3 regions of the Bifidobacterium sp. KRGSERBCFTRI genome follow, and region 3 is predicted to be linked to each of the others. Evidence: riboswitches for the same ligand, from Rfam matches in the RefSeq annotation. Region 3 holds a riboswitch; each other region holds the start of a gene.
The links. Region 3 has a riboswitch for thiamine pyrophosphate ahead of OGI63_RS11460 (hydroxyethylthiazole kinase). Riboswitches for the same ligand answer to the same signal wherever they lie in the genome.

Region 1 (7,078 bases), 1.4 Mb from region 3:
GATTATCTCGACCTCTACCTGCTGCACTGGCCGGTCGAAGGCTGGCAGCAGGCATGGAAGGAACTGGAGACGCTCTACCGCGACGGCCGCGTCAAGGCCATTGGCGTATGCAACTTCGAGCAGGATCAGCTCGAAGAGCTGCTGGATCTCGCCGAGATCAAGCCTGCCGTCAACCAGATCGAGTCCAACCCGCTCTTCGCCAATCAGGATCTCATCGACTTCTGCCACAGCAAGGGCATTGCGGTCGAGGCATGGCATCCGATGGGAGGTCGGGGCAGTGATTTGTTCGAAAACGAGACGCTGCGCGATATCGGCGACAAATACGGCAAGTCCCCTGCCCAGGTGATGATTCGCTGGCACATGCAGCGTGAGGTGATTCCGCTGCCGAAGTCGGTGCATGAAACCCGCATCGTGCAGAACATCCACGTATTCGACTTCGAACTGGGCGAGAACGACATGGCCCGGATCAACGCGATGGACACCGGCGAACGTCAGGGTGCCGATCCCCATCACGTCGACTTCTGATCGCCACTGATTGCCTGCGCTGGGGTTGGTCGCCCACGGGACGGGGAGTGTTGAGGAACGTAAAGGGCGCTTGCGATCCAGTGACGAGACACTCCCCGTCCCGTGGGCGCCCAACCCCAGCGCATATCTCACACGCGTATTCCGACTGTCTTCGTATTCAGCCCAACCTCGCGATCGGCACGCATTGACCCAACGCTCCTGTACGATGGAGCGGTCTGTTACGCACGGAATCTGTAAGACAACCGGGTTTCCAAAGGTAGGAACAAGAATATGGCATTGACGAAGAAGCAGGTCAGGCAGCTGCGCGCGATGGCGAACCAGCTCAAGCCGCTCGTACAGATCGGCAAAGGCGATCTGAGCGACAACGTGATCAAGCAGGCGGACGAGACGATCGAGAAACGCGAGCTCATCAAAGTGCAGGTGCTCGACGGCTCGGGCATAGACGCCAAGGAGGCCGCACAGGGACTCGCCGATCGCATGGGGGCCGAGGTAGTCCAGGTGATCGGCAACCGTGCCGTGCTCTACCGTCGTTCACATCGCGACGACATCGAGCACATCCAGCTTGTGCGCGAATAGAACGAATGCAAAGCCTTTACGGATGAAAACGCCCGGCCCACATGAGCCGGGCGTTTTCATTGGCACATCAATCGCGTGCGGCGAAGCGCGGAGCATCCGCAAATCTGCACGCCGATACCGGATCAGCGTGAGGTGAGGCCCTCCCACTGCGGTTTCCAGGTCATCTGGCGCTCATAGGCGCTCGCCCAGAACATGTACTCGTATTCGACACCACGCACGAACGAATCCACCAGTCCACGCCGGCGCTCCTCGCCCACGCCGGCAACGCGGCGTTCGATCTGCGCGAGCAGCCATACGGAGCTCTGCCAGAACTCGTCGGTCTTGTACATGTCGATCCACTGCCGGCATGGATTGTGCTCGAGTCCCTGTGCGAAATCACGTGCCAGTCGCTCGCCATAGTCGGCGTACACCCACGCGCAGGGCAGCACGGACACCAGGATGTCGAGCAGATCGCCCGAATACGCGGTGGTGAGCATGTTCGTCGTGTAGGCGCGCGCGAATGCGGACTGCTGGCCGTGCAGCACCTTCTCCTCGGTCAGGCCGAATGATGCCAGATAATCGCGATGCAGTGAGGTCTCCACATGCAGGATCGCGTCCTGAACACTCGCCATCCATGCCATCACCTCACGGTCGTCGGTCTTCGTCACGGCGAGCGCATGCACCTTCGCATAGGCGCCGAGGTAGAGCTCGTCCTGCATCAGGTAGAATGCGAACTTCGAACGGTCAAGGGTTCCAGCGCCGAGTTCCTGTATGAATGGCTGCCTGTAGCCCTCTTCCCATACCGGATCGGCGGCCTGGCGCATGCGCGACGCGAACGGTGGCAGGTCGGTTCTGGTGATGGTGGTCGGCATGGATTTCGCCATATGATGTCTCCCTACGTAGGTGTTAGCCAACAGGTTCAAAGGGTCACGCTGTCGCGTTCTCAACTCGTCTGAGTCCCCCCGCATCTTCGTATTGTCACATGGTCGGCAGACGAAGCGCCATGTCGTCTCCGTGCAGGTCCCTGCATGTTCGCCGATGGACATCGTGCGTTTGGCCGCGTATCCATGGCCGGCCTACACTGTCGGTATGAGATTCATCGGTAATTTGATCTGGCTTGTTCTGGGTGGTCTGGAGATCGCCTTCGCCTGGTTCGTGGTCGGCCTCGTGCTTTGTGTGACGATCGTGGGCATCCCGTTGGGTGTGCAGTCGTTCAAGATGGCCCAGCTCACGCTCACCCCATTCGGCCAACACGTCGTCTATGGCGGTTCGGTGGGTTCGCTGCTGCTCAACATCGTATGGGTGGTGCTGGTCGGCTGGTGGATGGCGCTTGGGTATCTCATTGCCGGTGTGCTGAATTGCATCACGGTGATTGGCGTGCCTTTCGGCATTCAGTCATTCAAGATGTGCAAGCTTGCCCTGTGGCCTTTCGGCACCACCATTGACTAGTCCCGCATAAGGTGGCGGTGGCCGGCGACCTTGGTTCTCAAGGTCTCCGGCCACCGTCATTGCGTATATTCGCCAGCATCAGTAGCCGTGCGAGTGCAGGTACTTGTCATCGAATCCGAAATAATGCCCCAGCTCGTGGAGCACGGTCTTGCGAATCTGTTCGACCATCTGCGCATGCGTGGCGCAGATGCGTTCATGGGGGCCCTTGAAGATCGTGATGCGGTCCGGCAGCACGCCGGCGTATCCGGTGGTACGCTGGGTGATCGGCGTGCCTTGGTAGAGGCCGAGCAGCTCCCCGTCTCCGTGGGTCATGCTGACGTATTCTTTGTCCGTCGGCTCGTCGGCCACGGTGATTGCAATGTTGGAAAGCGCTTTTTTAAACCGTTCTGGAACGGAGCGGACCGCCTCGGTGACGGTCCGCTCGAATTCAGGTTCGCTCATATGCATGTCGACGCCTTCTCAATTAGTCACGGCCGAGCGGATTGACACCCTCATTGGCTGGTGACGTCTCGTTGTCGAACATCAGCGCATGCAAATGGTTGTCGAGGTAATCAGCTTCCTGATGCGCCTCGGTGTCCTCCTTCGGCGTGTGGGGTTCCATGGGCATCTCCATGCGACGCACCATGCCGCGATCCTCGTAGAAACCGTAGTCGCAATCCGTGTCGGTGTACAGGAAGTAGTGTTCCACATTGTTTACTTTGAACTCATTGAGCATCCAGTCGAACAGATGCTGGCCTATGCCCTGGCCGCGCATGTCCTCGCGCACAATGAAGAGCACGATCTCGCCGTCATAGGCATGGCCGTCCTTCTTCGCCTGCTTGATCATCTGCCGGTCGGCTTTCTCGGCGTTGAGCATGTTCTTCAACGCCTGATGAGCTGACTTGTTGAAGAAAAGCGGGCCCATGATCTTCATGACGCTGCGATGATGCTGGTTGATTCCCTTGCGGGTCTCCTGGGCGTCGATGCGACCCAGAACGGCGCCGACCACCTCACCATCGCGTACAGCCACTTCTGCGGTGGTTGTGCGTGCCAGGCAGTATTCGAGATCTATCTGGGCGAGCTTCATTTGCAGATCCTCATCCATCTGCGGATCCTGCTTGTGCCACGTCTCGCACAACATCTTCGTTAACGCTGGGTAATCGGTGCGCTGCAACGTCCTGTAACTGATCGAATCATTCATAACCCCAAGTGTATCCCACAGCCGCATGAGGTCATTGGCTTCAACCTATTGGCGTATGCGCCGTGACTGACGCCCCTTGTGTTCCTCCACGAGTTCCCTCATACGCTTGAGCAGGCCGACGAGCACGCCATTCTCCAAGCATTCGGCGAGGTACCCGTCGGAACGGCGTTCGCGGTACACAATCATGGTGATCAGTGCGCTCACCAATTCCATGTCCAACGAACGCATATTCAAGATCTTCGGATCCACATCGGCATCGAGCCCATAACGGCGCAGCGTCTTGGTGAAGTCAGCGGAACATCGGGTGAGCACGGAATCGATGAAGCCGAGCATAATCGGCTCATATACCACGTATGGCACGCTGCTCATCACACCTGGCATCGTCATGAACTCGGTGTGATAGAGGTCGCCGGTGTCGCTTTCAAGGGGCTGAATGTACGCGGTGAGCCATTCATAGGTATCCCTGGAATCCTCATGTTCGCGCATCACGTCGAGCATATTGGCGTAATGCCCGAACTGGCCGCCTGTCCCATGCTCACCCTCGCGCATCGACACACCATGTTCGACGTCGAGGTCTATGGCGAACCGGAACTGCTGGGCCAACTGCAGGATTGTGGCCACCTCATGCCGACATACGTGCAGACTTTGTGCCTGCTCGCATGAGCACATCATGCGCGACAGCAAATTATGACGCATAATGATGTCGACGGTGTGCATTTCGGTATCATCGGCCACCTCGGCATGGAAAATGCCGAACGGCACGAAATGCAACTCGCGTACATCACCATTCTCCCATAGCTGCTTGCCGCCCATCAACGATTCAAGGGAGACGAATCGAGCCAGTTCGGTGATCGGCTTGCCAAGTCTCATCGACCTGGCTATGAGACGCAGGCGCGCATGCGTACCGGTGAGCAGAAGCCTCTTGGTGGCATCGCTGATTTCGAGTTCCCGCCCGGCCTGTTCCATCTCATCGGCATCGGAGGCCGTGTGACGCATGGGATCCCGGTTCTCCTCGATCACCCGTCGCATGTCGGTGTTGAGAATTTCGGTCCCCGGCACACGATGCCATGCGGCGACAAGCCGCAATGCCTTGGAGTTCTCGTACAGCACGATGAAGTTGCGGCCGATCGCGGCCTGCCACCATTCGTCGAGCGCACAGTTCTCGGAATCAAGCAAGGCATCCTTCAGCACCTTCCAACTGGGCAGGTGGTCGATGTCGGTGTCGAAGAGCTTCGCAATGTTCGTCTTGAACGCCTCGGAATACATGACGCCGCCGGTGACGCCCGAAGACATGAGCGCCCTGAACGAGCGGTAGGTCAGCGGCACCGATTCGATGTCACATTGTTCGTACACAGTGCCAGGACCGTAGGCGATGAGTGGATCCTCCCCTCGTCTGGAACCGTCGAGGGTGGGGTACTCGCACAGCACGATGGCACCGCAGTTCTCGCATTGCTCGAGGATTCGCCCTCCCGGCAGCGTAACTCCGGTGTTGAATTCGCAGTCGTAGTTGTAATGCGCCAGCGATGACGACGGGATGAAGCCGAACATGTTCGGACCGGTGTGGCCGAGGCCATAGAGGTGCGCGCCGCAGATGCATTGCCGTCGGACCATGCCTACTCTCTTTCCACTCCCCTGTTCACATGTGCATTCCGTGTAAGCGTTACGAGAATTCCCAGAATGCACGTCCATCTGGACTTTATCCGACCCGAAGGGAGCTGTGCGTCGTAATATTTTAGAGGAACCGTCTAAGATGCCATTGATTGTCTGTTCATTTGTCTAATTTGAGCATAGTTCGCTTTCAGCAGATTATCAAGCGCGTTTCACACTCCTCAAGATCGCGTTTCAAATGTTGGTGTCAGCGTCGTCGCCGGCATCGGTTGGTTTTGATTACATGCTCATGCCGCGGACTCGAGTGCGGTCATGATGATCTGGTCGGCGCGTCGTTGCATCTCGTCGGTGATCTCGGCGCGTCGGGGTGTGCGCGGGTTCAGGGCGGTTGCCATGTCGTCGCCGCTCATGAACCTGCGGGTCGCCCAGGTCTCGTTCATGTCGACGAGGACGGCGCCGACCAGGCGGATCAGGGACTCGCGTGAGGGGAAGACTGCACGGCGCGGGTGCGTCGCTTGATCTCGGCGTTGGCGCGTTCCTGCACGTTGTTGGTGCGCAGCCTGACCCAGTGTTCCCGGTGGAACGCCAGATGGGCCAGCGCGTCCTCTCTCGCGTCCTCGAGCAGTTCGCCGGCGCGCCGGTCGATGGCGCCGATGCGGACGACGGCCGCGTCGTAGGCGGCACGCGTCATGGCCGCGTCCGGCTGGCGTGGGACGGCGGACAGGGCGTGCATGGCGCGCCCCTGGTCCTTCCTGTGCCTGATGCGGGCGGTCAGGTCGCGTTGCATGTGCACGAAGCAACGCTGCCACGAGGCGCCGTCGAACACCTCCATGATCGCGCGGCGAAGGCCCGCGTGCGCGTCCGAGGTGACCAGCCGCACGCCCGCCACGCCGCGACGGCGCAGCGAGAGCAGGAACCGCTTCCATGAGTCGTACGACTCGGTGTCCACCAGGTCGAAGCCCACGAAACGCCTCGTGCCGTCCATGAACGCGCCGATCGCGGTGACGGTGGCCTGGGAGCACACGCGCGAGTCGTCGTCGCGGCACTTGACGTAGGTCGCGTCCAACCACAGGTACTGCACCGGCGAGCCGGCGTCGAACTCGGCCTGGCGCAGCGCGTCGACCTCGCCGTCCAGCGAGGCGCGCATGCGCGAGACGGTCGACGGGCTCAGCCGGCCGGACTCCAGCTCGTCCGCGACCTTCTCGATCCTGCGGGTGCTCATCCCGTTGACGTATGCCCTGTAGACCACGCCAACCATCGCCCGGTCCACACGCGAGTACGGGCGCATCACCCGTTCGGGGAAATACGTGTCCTCGCGCGGCTTGGGCACCCGCAGCACGATCTCGCCGATCACCGTCCGAAGCCTTCTCTCACGATAGCCGTTCCTGCGGTTGCCCTCGCCCAGCAGCTCGTCGGCCTCCAGCTCCATCGCGTGGTCGGCCACCGTCTCAATCAGGCCCACCGCCAGAGCACGGAAATCGATCAGCCCGTCCTCGCCCAACGGCATGTCATCCATCGTCAGGGCCACATCATCGGATACACTGGTCATCAAGGTCATCTCCTCAAATCAGTTGTTTTTGGCTTTAACCGATTCCAGGCGATGACCTCCTTCATACCCGGAGCCAAACACCAACATTTGACACACAACCCTCCTCAAGCTATTTTGTCTATTTTTGCATGGGACTCTATCGGCAGTTTTGCGCGACTTACGGGTTACTACGCCGTAAGAAACACCTAAACGGGATTTTGTATCCTCAATCC
Region 2 (7,078 bases), 1.3 Mb from region 3:
TGTTGTGCGCCTTGGCGAGCGCGGCGAGCTGCACGCGGTCGTTGACGCCTTCCACGCTTAGCGGGTCGGGGGCGGCGAAAGCGCCGACGGCTCCATTGGCTTTGGCGGCTTCGAGCGCGTCGGTCAGGTAGAATTCGCCCTGCGCGTTGTTGGATTTGAGGTTGGCGATGGCTTCGGCGAGCAGTTTGGCGTCGAACACGTATACGGAGGTGTTCACTTCGCGTACGGCGAGTTCGCTGCTGTTGGCGTCCTTTTGTTCGACGATGCGCAGCACGTTGCCTTCGCTGTCGCGGATGATGCGGCCGTAGCCGGTCGGATCGTCGAGGATGGTGGTGAGCACGGTCGCGCCGTTGCCGCTTTTCTCGTGGAAGGCGAGCAGCTGGTCGAGCGTGTCGGTGTCGAGCAGCGGCATGTCGGATGCGGCGATCAGCACGGCGCCGTCCAGATCGTCCTTCTGCGTGAGCTGCGCCATCGCGCATTGCACGGCGCGGCCGGTTCCGGGGATGTCGTCCTGTTCGACGATGGTGACGTGCTCGTTGTAGGAGCGTGCGGCTTCGGCGACGCGTTCGGCCTGGTAGTGGACCACCACGGCGAGCGTATCGGGGTCAAGGGCCGCCACGGAGTCCATGACACGGTTCAGGAACGTTTTGCCGGCCAAGGTGTGCAGCACCTTCGGTTTGTTGGAACGCATGCGGGTGCCTTCGCCCGCGGCAAGGATGATTGCGGCGCTCAGTGCCATCTTTCGCCTTCCGTTTTGCTGGTTTTCGCGGGAAACGTCCATTCCAGACGGATTAGTGGAGGACGCTTCGGATTTCAACGCAACCGTGATTGTATAAATAGGGTTCGGACAATGCCGCAGCCGTCGGAAACGCCTTACGACGCCTGCGAAACGGAGCGTGCGACGCATCCGTACGCTTCGACGAGTCCGGGCAGGTCGGCTTTGGCGTTCGCCGGACTGGTGGATGGCAGCTGCGTCATCGGCATGCCGTCCAATCCATGCGCCCGAAGCAGCGGAACGCAGAGCTTACGGTACAGTTGCGCGGCTTTCGCGCCAGTGGTGAAGACATGGGCGATTTTCGATCGCATGATTATCGGGGAAAGATCATTGGGCACCGCATTACGGATACTGGCATCGCTCGCTCCATCGATGTCGCACGACTCAATCACATCCCATAACGCCATATGGTGACGCAAAGCGAAATCCCTACGCAACCCCACAATCTGGTCCGGGTCCCGGCACTCGCGCAGACAACCGTCATCATGGAAAACAGCCGCCATGACCGGCCAGAAACGATTGCGCGGATGACCATAATAAAACCGCATCTCACGCGACTTCGGACTTGGCACGGAACCCAACACCAACACGCGCGATCCGGCATCCCAAACCGGACCGAATCCATGTTCCACACGCATGGGCCACTCTCCTACCACCGCATCGAATACCGCGATGCGCCTTATTGTATTGCGCAATGTTGCGGCACGACAAACGGACGTGTATGTTGATTGCGGATACGACATGAGCAGCATATTCAAAGGAGAAAACATGCTCGAACCGACCACCGTCTATACGCCATCGCCAAACCGATACGACAGCATGACCTACAACCATGCCGGCGAAAGCGGCCTCAAACTGCCGGCCATATCCCTCGGCTTCTGGCACAACTTCGGCGACACCACCCCATACGACACCATGCGCCGCATCGTGTTCACCGCATTCGACAACGGCATCACCCACTTCGACCTGGCCAACAACTACGGCCCCGAACCCGGATCGGCCGAAAAAAACTGCGGACGACTCCTGCACGAATACTTCCACCACCACCGCGACGAACTCATCATCAGCACCAAAGCCGGCTACGAAATGTGGACCGGCCCCTACGGCGACCTCGGCAGCCGCAAATACCTGCTCGCCTCACTCGACCAAAGCCTCAAACGCCTCAACCTCGACTACGTGGACATCTTCTACCACCACCACATGGATCCATCCACACCACTCGAAGAGACCATGGGCGCGCTCGCCACGGCCGTGAACAGCGGCAAGGCGCTGTATGTGGGCCTGTCCAATTATGATGGCCCCACACTCGAGAAGGCCACCGCCATTTTGGATGAGATGCATGTGCCGTTCATCATCAACCAGAACCGTTACAACATCTTCGACCGCACCGTGGAACGCAATGGGCTCAAGGAGACCGCGCACCGTCTTGGCAAGGGACTCATCACTTTCTCCCCGCTCGCCCAGGGACTGTTGACCAACCGGTATCTGAACGGCGTTCCGGCGGACAGCAGAATCGCACATGACGGACGATTCCTGCAGCAGAGCGCGTTGACGCCGGAACGGCTTCAGCAGATTCGCGACCTGAACGATCTGGCCGCCGAGCGTGGACAGACGCTCGCCGAAATGTCGCTGGCTTGGCTGCTGCACGACGGCATGGTGGCTTCGGTGCTGGTCGGAGCGTCCCGTCCACAGCAGCTGATCGACAACATCGGTGCGCTTAGAAACACTTCGTTCAGCGACGAGGAGCTCCGGCGTATCGACAAGATTTCACTGTAGCCGGGCCGCCCCCGCGCGGCAGCCGCGCACGAGGAAGCCGGGCTCCGGACGGAACCGCAACAAATGAGCCGGGCGCGTACGACATCGATCGTACGCGCCCGGCTCATGGCTTATGCGGTCGTGGATCGCAGGCTCACTCCTGCGGGTAGGAGTCGTCGAAGAAGCGGCGCTCCAGATGCACGATGGTGCGGAACACTTCGGCTTCCGGACCATCGATGGAGCAGTATTCGTTGACCAGGGAGATGAGGTCGCCGACCCACTTGCGGAAGTGCGCGCCTTCATGCAGGTCGACCCAGCCCTTGTGCGCCGGCACCTGCTGGATGACGTCGGCGTCGACGGTGCGCTTGGCCCATGCGAGGTACAGCCATTCCATGCAGCAGATCGCGGTGATCAGTTCCGGCCAGCTCTTGTCGGACAGGCTGTCGAGGTATGCGCCGTACTCCTTGTTGGCCGGGGTCGGTTCGGTCGCGTCGTATTCCTCCTGGCTGACGTGATAGGCCTCGAGGAAGTGCTCGAAGTAGGTGGCCTCGTTGTCGGCGAACCACTGCGATTGCGCCGCGAGCATGTCCTTGGTCTCCTGACGTGGGGCGAGTTTGATGAGACGCGCCATCATGCCGTTGTTATAGAACTTGAAATCCTGGATCAGGTACGCCTTGAGGATGGATTCCGGCAAGGTGTCGTCAAGCAGCTCGCTGACGAAACGCGAGTTGATGGCGTCGTACCAGTCCTCGGTGTTGAGCATGTACATGAGGTCGGCGACGGAGCCGGCTTCCGCGCCCAGCCAGGCGTAGTCTCCACTGGCGGGTTTCGTTGCTTCTGGAACGTGGTTGGTCATGATTTTCTCTTTTCTTGGATACGCCGGCGGACGGCCGGCATGTTTTCTGTGTTTGTTGTTGGATTGTGAGTTGCGTGGTTCAGGCCACGACGTCGGCCTTGCCTGATTCGAAGCGGTCGAGCACACCGGTTTTGGCGAGCGCCTTCTGTACGAACCACATGAGCGCTCCGCCGAATACGGCTCCGGAGATGACGCAGCAGACGGTGAACACAACGCCTTGCAGTGTCGACCAGCCGGCGGTGACGACCCACTCGTACAGGCCATTGGATAGGCCGGTCAACGCGCCGGCCAGGGTCACGGTGAGCAGGTTCCACTTGCGGTATGCGAAGACCGCGAAGCCGATTTCGGCGCCGAGTCCTTGGGCCATGCCGATCAGCAGTGCGTGCGTCACGCCGAATGGATTGCCCAGCAGCGTTTCGATGACCGCGGCGATGGTTTCGCCGAAGAAGGCCGCGCCGGGCTTGCGGATGATGATGGCCACGAGCGGGCCGGCGAACAGCCACATGAAATGGAAGAGTCCGCCCAGTCCCGGGGTGAGGCTGTCGAACAGGGCGGTCGGGACGGCGTAGATGAAGTCCCAGGCCCAGAAGATCACGCCGGATGCGACGGCAACAATCGCGGCCACGACGATGTCGACCACACGCCATTTGACGTTGGGTTTGCGAACTGCGGAAGACTGGTTTTCTTCAGTCATAAAGGTATGTGCCTTTCTCTTATGCAAAGGCACGGGAAGTAGAGAGACGTCCGTGCGCCGGCATTATCCGGTATACGTTCATACGGTTGAAGCGGTCGCTTCCTCTCAGCCATAATGGCCCCCGTGTCCGCAAGCGATATTACATGGTTCGGCGCGTTTCCAGGCTGGTATTCCACATGTCGGCCAAAAGTCTCGTGAAATGGAAAAATGGGTTCCGTGTTTTCCCGAAAGTCCTGGGCCTTCGGAAAAACACGGAACCCATCGATATGCGGGAAAGCCGCTGTCGGCTATGCCAGGATCGACGCCGTGTCGGTTACCGTGATCAGCGGTTCGAACAAGCGCATCGTGTTGAGCGCCAGTTCCTGGTTCTCCGGGGTGCTGCCGGCGCAGGCGTCGGCCGGAACGCGCACGGCCACGCCGTTATCGGCCGCGGCGAGCACGGTGGTGAGCACGCAGCAGTCGGTGGCCACGCCGCAGACCGTGATTTTCTTGGCTCCGCCGATCGCGTCGATCAGCTGTTGTCCCCATTTGCCGAATGTGGTGCGGTCCACCACCTGATGGCCTTCGGCGAGGGCGGCGGTCTCGTCGGTCAGGTCGTACATCGGGTCGTCCGGCGGTACCAGGAACTGCGGCCAGTCCTTGAAGTAGTCGACCCAGGCGTCCTTTGGCGGAATCGGCGCGACGTAGCGCGTGTAGACCACGCGGTCGCCGAACGCCTTGGCCAGTTTTGCGAACGCTTCGTTGGTGTCGTAGTAGGTTCCGTCGGCGCAGGCCCAAGCGGACCATTCGCTTTCGGCGAATACTTTCTGACGGTCGATGACGACCAGCCACTCATCTTCAGCGATCATCGTATGTTCCTTCCTGTGCGATCGCGCCGTTCGTCACTTGGCTTCGATGGCATCCGCCGTTTCGGATGCCGGCAGGTCGGCCTCCTGCTTGGCGATGTCTCCACGCTGGAACGCCAACGCGCCGAACAGGCCGACAAGCAGCGCCACGATCACGCCGAGGTTGGCGGATGCCCAGCTGCCGTCCTTGCCGCCGATCAGGAAGAGGAGGTAGCCCTGCCAGGTCAGCCAGTTCGCGGCGGTGTTGACCACGAGGCCCCATACGGCGTGGATACCCCCCAAGAGATGAAAAGCGCGCCATGGCTCGAAGGCACCCTGTTCATCGATATGACCACCAAACGAATCGTCTGGGCCGAAGAAAGCGAAGGCTGCTACCTTCCCCGGCTCATCAACGCCCTGATCGAACTGACATGGCCAGGATGGACCGCAATCTGGTCCCCCGAAGACACACGCGGCACATTACGCGCCACCGGAGCCGACACAGACATCATCTACACCGATCATTCGTTCAAAGACCTCGGCGACTTCGACGCCGCATCGGATATGGCCCCATGGACCATATCCAACGAAACCGACGCATTCTCCTGCACAACAGAAAACAACAAAACAATCACTTGGGGAAACTACATCGACCTCGAAAACATAGCCCTACTCGGCCCCAACAAAATGCATACGCTCGTCAACAAAGTCATCCAAGGCTGCAACGAAGGCAAACCCTGGCAATGGAACCTCCAAACACACAACAAACAACCCGAAAAAGGCATCCACATCGACTACATAAACAAAACAATAAAATGGTGGTCCATCTACGAAGACGACTGGGCCATCAACCCATTCAACGCACTATGGCCCGGATGGACGCTACATTCAAAAGGCGACAACTACGAATGGCACGAAAACATCACCGGATATAAGATGCGCGACTGGAAACAAAACGTCGCACAATGCAAAAACTCACTCACACAAACCATCAAACAAGGCATAAGAACCAACCCCATCGAACGACTGACAGGAGCGCTCGCAAAACAGGGAGTTGACATGCGGATTCGTCCCGCCACGTTCCAATTCGTCCCTTCAAGAATGGAGCAACCGCCGGAACGCATCTTCGCGTATCTGGACCGCTTGGAGTCGGACGAGCCTCTGTCACCGGCGCGTTTCATCAACAGAGATGGCGAAATCATCCCGGCGTGCCAGTAGACGCGCCTCTATGCACGGCCAAATCTAATAAATCCATCACGGTTTTCTTATTTGAACAGGTCAAACAGGCTGAAAGTGGTCTTCCGGTAGACGGTGTTGTACAGCTTGCGCTTGGGATGCAGCCAGCCCATGCCCTTTTTGCCGTATCCTGGAATCAGCGCCTTTTTGACAGCACGCGTCGCGCGACCTTTCGTACGTGCCGACAGGCTCTTTTTTCAACTTGGCTTCCTCATACCGTATTTCATTTCGACCCCATTTCCTTCCTATGCTGTTTCGATTCCGCTATCGACGCGAGCTGTCGCATGTAAAGGCTTTCCGGCGTCTGGTCGTACGCGACCGGCAGAGGATCGACGGACAGCATCGATTCCACCGCGTCACACAGCCGTCGGAAATCCTTCTCCTGCTTTTTCGTGTAGATCGCGCAGTACGGCGACTTGCGGGACTCGGACGCGCTGCCCAGCATCGGCGTATCTCCGTCCAACGTGCGCACGGACAGGCAGAACAGGCCGTTCGCGAAGACCGTCGCCTTGCCGGGTGCCACGTCCACGATGCTGCCGACCGGTATCTCGGTCCGCGCGAACCCGTACATGGACGCGACGATTCCGCCGCGTTCGATGGTGACCACACCATCACACAGCGTGACCGTGTACCCATAGCCCCTCGCGCATATTGGCTCAAATCCGACGCCGGCTCTTACCATTTCCTCCGTCATACCCCCATTATCGCTCGGGCCGACGGGTGAAGTGGTGCATGGCAAGTCAGGCATGACCGTCACGCGTTCTTCGCGTATCTCCATGTCATGCCCCGTCCGTTTAAGGCTGGGATTGCTCATAGGTCGGATGCCGTCCCGCATGCGGATTCCCCTTCGCTTTCGATGTCCACGCTCCCCTGCTTGCTTTCATTGGGGCTTGGATCGAGTAGTGGCTGCCGGCTTTTCCTTCCCGCGTCCTTCAGGA
Region 3 (7,078 bases):
CGTCGTTGCCGCCCACGGAAGCCTCCGGCTTGGTGGTGGACACATGTAGCGGGCCGGCGCCGATGTAGTCGATGCAGCCGCTCGGCAGCTCGTTGATAAGCTTCACCAGACTTTCGGTCTCGGCGGACAGGCCCACGATGGCATCCTCGCCGAGCAGCGCGCGAGCCTCCTGCGGTTCCATATCGGTCTGGCCGATATGCACGCCATCCACCTTGATGCCCTTGTCGCGCGCCTGCCACACCACATCCACGCGGTCGTCGATCACAAACGCCACGGAATCGGACTTGCCGCTGTTCTTGATGACCTGCGCGATATCGCGGGCCATTTCGGTGATATCCTTCGCATCCGCGTTCTTGGCGCGCAATTGGATGAACGTCGCGCCCCCACGCAACGCGTCATCCACCACATCCGTCACCGGCCGGCCCTTGCAATCCTGCGGACCGACCACGAAATACGCGCTCATATCAAAGCAGTCGCGCATCGAGGCGAATGGATAATTATTCATTGGTCTCCCCTTTGTTGTTCTTTGGGTAAGTGCTCCAGAAGAAGTCTTGTTATTTTCCGTTTATTTTCCGTCGCACCGCACTGAACGTATATATTCCGTATATACGATTGCGATGGTGCGAAACCATCCACGGAACGTTGCGGTCAGTTGGTTTCGATGATGTCGGACGCGGCCACCTGGTCGGCGGTGACGTTCCACAGCGCGTCGAGCAGCGCCACCTGGAACGAACCGGGGCCATCGGATTTGACTTCGGCGATTTCGGACGCACGATCATACAGCAGCGACGCGGCAAGGGCGGCGACCAGCGGCTCGGCCACGGCAAGATACGTTGCGGTCACGCCGCCGAGCGAACAGCCGGCGCCGGTGATCTTCGTCATCATCGCGCTGCCTCCGGGCAGGCGGAACGTGCGCTCGCCGTCGGTCACCAGATCAACCGCGCCGGACACCGCGACCGCGCCTGCTCCAACGGGGGAGCGCTTCGCCAGATGGCGGGCGAGACGCTTGGCCGCGTCGACCGCGGCATCGACCTCATCGACGGCTTCCACGCCGGCGGGACGGGTCGCGGGCGTGGTGCTGTCGGCGTCGGCGAGTCCCCACATCGCGTCGAGCGCGATGATCTCGCTGGCGTTGCCGCGCACGATGGTCGGCGGAACGTCACGGAACGATTCGAGGATGGCGGTGCGTGTCTCGCCGATGCCGGCCGCGACCGGATCGAGCACCCAGGTTTTGCCGTTCTCATGTAGCTTGCGCGCGATCTCGGGCAGCGCGTTCTTGAAGAACGGCAGCAACGTTCCCACGTTGATGTAATTGGATCCTGCGATTTCGGCGGTGGCGATCACGTCATCCGGCAGATAGCTCATGGCCGCGGTGCCGCCCGCGGCGAGCTGCGCGTTGGCCACCAGATTGATGGTTACGAAATTGGTGAACGACTGCGCCAATGGTGTCTGCCCGCGCACGTCCGTGACGGCTTGTTTGATGGCGGCACGCAATGTGCCGAGTGCGTCATTGGTGGATGGGTCATCGCTCATGATCTGCTCCCTACGTTGGTCCTAACCAACAGGTTCAAAGGGTCAGGCGTTCATGCCTATCTCAGCTTGATGGACTTGGACATCAAGCACCCCCGCATGTTTACAACAGTGGTTAATCTATCTGCGTCCCTTGACAGGCGCGATTCCGTAGGTGATTTTGGGCTTCCGTAGGTGGTTGCTGCCGGATAAGCATCGGCGAGATGCCTGGAATTAGGCGTTTGCTCGTGTCCGGATTCGAAGCTGACCGCCTACGGAACGCAAAAATCACCTACGGAACGCAGTCAGTCGCTTTGCGTCGTGTCGATGACGTTGCTGCAGTATGCCGTCCTGCCGGCAGTCACGTCGGCGTAGAAGCGCTGTTTTTCATCGATGTATGCGATGGCTTTACGCAGTTCCTCCAGTTGCGTCTCCAGATGCTCGCGTTTTTCGGCAAGGATTTCCTGACGTTCCGGTATCGATGACTCACCTTTAAGACAGAGTTGCGTGTAGTGCCGCATCTCCTTGATGCCCAGACCGCAGCGTTTGAGGCATGTCAGGCCGTTGATCCATGCGATGCATCGCTCGTCGAAGACGCGTCGGTTGTTCTGGTCTCGTTTGAGACCGGGCACGAGTCCTGAATTGCAATAGAACTTCAATGCTTCGTAATTCATGCCGGTTAGTTTGCAGGCCTGCTTCATCGTATAGGTTTTCATGTTCTTATGGAGTGGCACTGCCGTGATTGCCATACGTGGCTCCTTTCGGACGCTGCGCGGCAGGACGTTCGGCGGGTGCCGCCGGATGGGGTCGGGCTTGAGGCGCATTGTTCTTTTTGTTTGTACCTATCATGTCACATTTCCGGTTATTAATACCGGTAGATAGTACCGGCGTGCCGTAATTTGACCGGTAGCAGCTACCGGATTTTATCGTGGGGGTCAGAACGGCATACATGCCGGCACTGAATACCGACGAATTTATGGAAGGAAAAACAGTGGAATACGTGAAACTTGCCAACGGTATTGAGATTCCGAAGATCGGATACGGCGTCTTCCAGATCAGCAAGGACGATGCTCCTCGCTGCGTGCGCGAGGCCATCGAGACCGGGTACCGCCATATCGACACCGCACAGTCGTACTTCAACGAGGCCGAAGTCGGCCAAGGAATCAAGGATTCCGGTATCGATCGTAAGGATCTGTTCCTCACTACCAAGATCTGGATCAGCAATTACGGCTATGAGAACACGCTGAGGTCCGTCGATGTGTCCTTGAAGAAGCTTGGCACCGACTATCTCGATCTGGTGTTACTGCACCAGCCGTTTTCCGATACCTACGGCGCGTGGCGTGCACTCGAAAAGCTCTACAAGGACGGCGTGATCCGCGCCATCGGCGTGAGTAACTTCTATCCGGATCGTCTGGCCGATATGGTCGCCTTCAATGAGATCGCCCCGATGGTCGATCAGGTCGAGACTAATCCGCTCAACCAGCAGATCGAAGCTCGCAAGAACATGGTCAAGCGGGGCGTGGCTCAGGAAGCATGGGCTCCGTTCGGGGAGGGCATGCAGAACATGTTCTCCAATCCCACCCTGGCCAGGATCGGCGAGGCGCATGGCAAGTCCGTCGCGCAGGTGATCCTGCGTTGGCTCACCCAGCGCGACATCGTTGCTCTGCCCAAGTCCACGCACAAGGAGCGCATGGAAGAAAACCTGAACATTTTCGATTTCCGGCTCTCCGACAGCGAGATGGCAACCATCGCGGGCCTTGACACCAAGACCAGCATGTTCTTTCGCCACGACACCCCTGAGGCGGTCGACCGCTTCGTCGGTTATGTCAAGGAACGTGCCGGCCGCGAATGATTCCGGTCCATGACATGGTCGGTGCCGGCAGCACTGTGTATCTGGGCTTCCCGATTTGGTGGATGGCACCTGTTTGGCTGGTGAACGATTCCGTCAAATCCAACGATTTCGCAGGTAAGACGATCATTCCGTTCTGCACTTCCGCCAGCTCCGATATCGGCAACAGTGCATCCACGCTCCAGAAAATGGCAGGCAGCGGTACATGGCTTACCGGGCACCGTTTCTCGGAATCTGTTTCCGAGAAGGACGTGACCGATTGGCTGATTTAGTCCAAAAACGGTATCGCCGAATAGCGAAGACATGGGGCGACCATTGTACGTTCGGCTGCAGCATTTCGTGTGCTGAATAGCAGGTCGCCTCTTCCACGCTCTTTTGAGTATCCCATCCGAATGTTTAAGCCGGCGTGGAAGTAGTAAGTGGTATGTGTGCTGTCCTGCCTTGCAGGAAGACATGGCGGGCATTTTCATTATGATGAAACGTCATCAAATATCGGATTATTTCCGATAATCATTCCACGAGATGGGCTTCCCCGTATTATTTCCTGAGACGTTTGTGACGTCCCTATGTATTTGCGTGCGGGGATAGAATTGTTGACGGAAGAGAACCGTGAAAGGAATGTGCGTTGGCGAGAAATGACGGGAGTCGAAGGAGGCGGGGCGGTCTTTGCGATAGGTTGTTCGGCGATCTCAGTGCAAAAAAGTTGCGTAAGGTGTTGTTTGGCGCTGTTGCGGCAATTGTCACTGTTGCAGTTGTCCTGTTTGTGTGGAACGGTGTCGTTAAACCTGTTTTTGACAATGCAAGGACCGAATCTACCATCAGTGTGGAAAGCCAGTTGCAGGCGGCTGTGAATATCGACGATCTATCGACCGCGAAATTCCATTATGGCGGTGTTGCTGTAAAGAAAGACAATGCTGGTAAGGACAAGTGGCATGTTGCATATGAGGCGACGGTGACTGCTGGCGTCAAGATGAGCGATATCACGTTCGAAGTGGACGATACCGCGAAGACCGTCACTCCGATTCTGCCGAAGCCGACTATTGGGGACGTCGTGGTTGATAGCGGCAGCCTCGACTTTTTCGAGAACAATCCGTCCGTTGAAATTGATGAGGTGATCAAGCTTTGCAAGCAGGATGCGCAACAGGAAACCAAGACAAACGGAGACATTATTTCTATTGCTGCCAGCAATCTTGAACAAACTGTGGATGCGTTGACCAAGGATCTCGTGGAAGCAAAAGGATACAAATTGCAGAAGGCCGAGACCGTAAAGCTCACTAAGGAGACCGCGCATGCTGACGAATAATCGTTCCATGAAACGTGCGATTGCCGCATTATGTGTTGCTACGCTTGCATGTTCTGCTGTAGGGTGCGGCGAGGAAAAGAAAGAAGCTATCCCAACTTTCTCGAATGCCACGTATATCGCACAGATGGCCACATTAAAATGTTATTACCACAACACGGCCAAGCTCAGTCATGAGGGATCGTGGTTTTTCAATAATGGCTACAAACGTATGTGGATGGAATACAGTGGCATCGTGAAGTACGGTATTGATGCCGATAAAGTAACAATTAGTCCAGATGCCAACGGTCATAAAGTAATCATTACCGTGCCTCCAGCTCACGTGTTGGATGATCCGGACGTAAATGAGAAGTCGTTCAGCAAACCGCTGGTGAGCACTGGTTTCGCCACTTCGATTACCGCCGAAGAGAAAACGGAAATGTTTGATAAGGCCCAGCAAAGCATGCTGAAGCAGGCGAAAACCGATTCGGCGTTGCTTGCCCAAGCCGAAGCTCGCGCGTGGACTATTCTAGAGCAGTATGTGCGCAATGTGCTTGGCGACGACGCGAAGAACTGGACTATCGAATTCAAGGATGTGCAATAGTCGCCAAGCGGAAACCGACTCACATCACCCGCAATTGCCATCGTGGATGGCTGTGGCCAGCTGGTCGCTGTGCGCATCCATCGCGTATTCGGCGACGCCCTGCTGCTGGTCGGCGATGCGGTTGCGATCGGCCCCGAAAAACAGCACCGAATAGGAATTCGTCACCGCCTCGGTGCGGTCGGCCGCGATCGTCGGTTGGGTGGTGCCGCAGGAGACCATGATCGAACGGTGCGAGAGCTCGTGCTTGACCATGTCCACCAGCCAAGGGCTTCGCGCGGTCTGCGTCCAACCTGGGTGCGTGGTGAGGATATGCACGACATCCCGCTGCGTGCGGTCGGGCATCTGGCAGTAATAGGCCGCCACGAATCCGTTCGGATTCTCACCTGACTGGCCGCCGCAGTTGAATTCCATGGTCTGCTCGATCTGCACGCCCATCGTTGATACCACGTTCGTGGCGAGCGTGTACCATCCGGCCGGATCGAGATCGCCGTTGCGCTCAGGTACGGCGATCGCAGCCGCCGAGGCTTCCTCGCTGTGCAGATTGCTGACCGCGGACGAGACCTGCTGCTTCACGTCCGAGCGCAGCTTGTGCAATGATTCCAGTCCGGTGAGCATTTCCCGCATCGACGAATACTCACGCTGTTTGCCGTATCGGTCGATGAGCTCGTTCACCTGCGTCGGATCGTCCACCTGCAGCAGCCATTGCGCCGCATGCTGGCTGAAATCGTCCGCCATGGCCGCGTCGACCGCGCTGAGCAGCTCCTTGGTCTGTGCGTCGAGATTATGGGCCGCCACACGCATGCTGTCGATGATGGTGCGCTGCTGGTCGCGGTACAACAGCCCGATGATGCGTTCCTGCGGATTGTCCGACAGCAGATACTTGATCTGCTTGGTGTCGGCAAGCCGGTCGTAATCGTCCATATACTGTTGCACGGTTTCGATGTGTGCGGCGAATTGATCCGGATCATCCAGGCTCTGCGCGAACGTGATGCTGTCCTGCGCGGTCTGCCGGATGTCCTGCATCGTTTCGATCTGCGGCTTGACGTTACTGACCGCGTCGCTGGTGGTGGTGCGGAGGAAATTGGCGACGCTGGCGATGACCGCAAGCACGACAAGCACGCCCACGATGCGCAAGACATTTCGCCGGCCGCGCGAATTCGGGTTGTGGTACAGCATATCTCCAGCCTACTTTGTGTAATGCATCGTCTGCCGCCGTTCCGATCGCTTGCCGCATGGTCTCCCGTGCGCATGCGGGACGGCGGCTGGGCTGTCAGCATGTGACGGTAGGCTGTGCGGTTGTAAAGACCCCAAACCATTCAATCCAGAAGGTGCATTGTGGCTGTATCCAAACTCGATGAAGTCGTATCCCTCGCCAAGCGTCGTGGCTTTGTTTTTCCCGCCGGTGAAATCTACGGCGGAACCCGTTCCGCATGGGATTACGGTCCGCTCGGCGTGGCGTTGAAGGACAATATCAAGCGCGAATGGTGGCGCTCCATGGTCGTCACCCGTGGCGACGTGGTGGGCGTGGACACCTCCATCATCCTGCCGACCCCCGTGTGGGTGGCTTCTGGCCACGTGGCCGTCTTCAACGATCCGCTGGTGGAATGCCTTAACTGCCACAAGCGCCAGCGTTCCGACAAGCTTGAGGAATCCTATGCCGAGAAGCATGGAGACAAGCTGCCGGAGAACGGCATGGCCGACATCGTGTGCCCGGATTGCGGAACCCGCGGCAAGTGGACCGAACCGCGCGACTTCAACATGATGCTGCGCACCCACCTCGGCCCGGTCGAGGACGAGAACTCCCTGCACTATCTGCGTCCGGAAACCGCGCAGGGCA

Region 1: linked by a shared signal. The riboswitch ahead of tenA (thiaminase II) and the one ahead of OGI63_RS11460 (hydroxyethylthiazole kinase) in region 3 are both predicted to bind thiamine pyrophosphate.
Region 2: linked by a shared signal. The riboswitch ahead of OGI63_RS05460 (ECF transporter S component) and the one ahead of OGI63_RS11460 (hydroxyethylthiazole kinase) in region 3 are both predicted to bind thiamine pyrophosphate.

The regions. Positions count from the first base shown of each region.
Region 1 is NZ_CP109653.1:1,198,606-1,205,683, reverse strand. It holds gene OGI63_RS05070 (aldo/keto reductase) at 1-525, shown strand, start outside; gene yhbY (ribosome assembly RNA-binding protein YhbY) at 796-1,101, shown strand; gene tenA (thiaminase II) at 1,224-1,964, opposite strand; TPP riboswitch at 1,955-2,054, opposite strand; gene OGI63_RS05055 (YccF domain-containing protein) at 2,119-2,529, shown strand; gene OGI63_RS05050 (metallopeptidase family protein) at 2,608-2,976, opposite strand; gene OGI63_RS05045 (GNAT family N-acetyltransferase) at 2,993-3,709, opposite strand; gene OGI63_RS05040 (DUF6508 domain-containing protein) at 3,755-5,320, opposite strand; gene OGI63_RS05035 (hypothetical protein) at 5,605-5,757, opposite strand; gene OGI63_RS05030 (IS256 family transposase) at 5,787-6,866, opposite strand.
Region 2 is NZ_CP109653.1:1,291,535-1,298,612, reverse strand. It holds gene glmU (bifunctional UDP-N-acetylglucosamine diphosphorylase/glucosamine-1-phosphate N-acetyltransferase GlmU) at 1-739, opposite strand, end outside; gene OGI63_RS05475 (DNA-deoxyinosine glycosylase) at 874-1,413, opposite strand; gene OGI63_RS05470 (aldo/keto reductase) at 1,544-2,551, shown strand; gene OGI63_RS05465 (TenA family protein) at 2,685-3,386, opposite strand; gene OGI63_RS05460 (ECF transporter S component) at 3,466-4,080, opposite strand; TPP riboswitch at 4,112-4,215, opposite strand; gene OGI63_RS05455 (cysteine hydrolase) at 4,368-4,928, opposite strand; gene OGI63_RS05450 (hypothetical protein) at 4,962-5,177, opposite strand; gene OGI63_RS05445 (hypothetical protein) at 5,193-6,122, shown strand; gene OGI63_RS05440 (hypothetical protein) at 6,364-6,834, opposite strand; partial or broken gene OGI63_RS05435 (hypothetical protein) at 6,951-7,078, opposite strand, start outside.
Region 3 is NZ_CP109653.1:2,639,933-2,647,010, reverse strand. It holds partial or broken gene OGI63_RS11465 (thiamine phosphate synthase) at 1-505, opposite strand, end outside; gene OGI63_RS11460 (hydroxyethylthiazole kinase) at 649-1,533, opposite strand; TPP riboswitch at 1,524-1,637, opposite strand; gene OGI63_RS11455 (MerR family transcriptional regulator) at 1,815-2,258, opposite strand; gene OGI63_RS11450 (aldo/keto reductase) at 2,486-3,361, shown strand; gene OGI63_RS11445 (flavodoxin) at 3,358-3,630, shown strand; gene OGI63_RS11440 (DUF4230 domain-containing protein) at 3,984-4,661, shown strand; gene OGI63_RS11435 (DUF4230 domain-containing protein) at 4,648-5,241, shown strand; gene OGI63_RS11430 (hypothetical protein) at 5,266-6,417, opposite strand; gene OGI63_RS11425 (glycine--tRNA ligase) at 6,577-7,078, shown strand, end outside.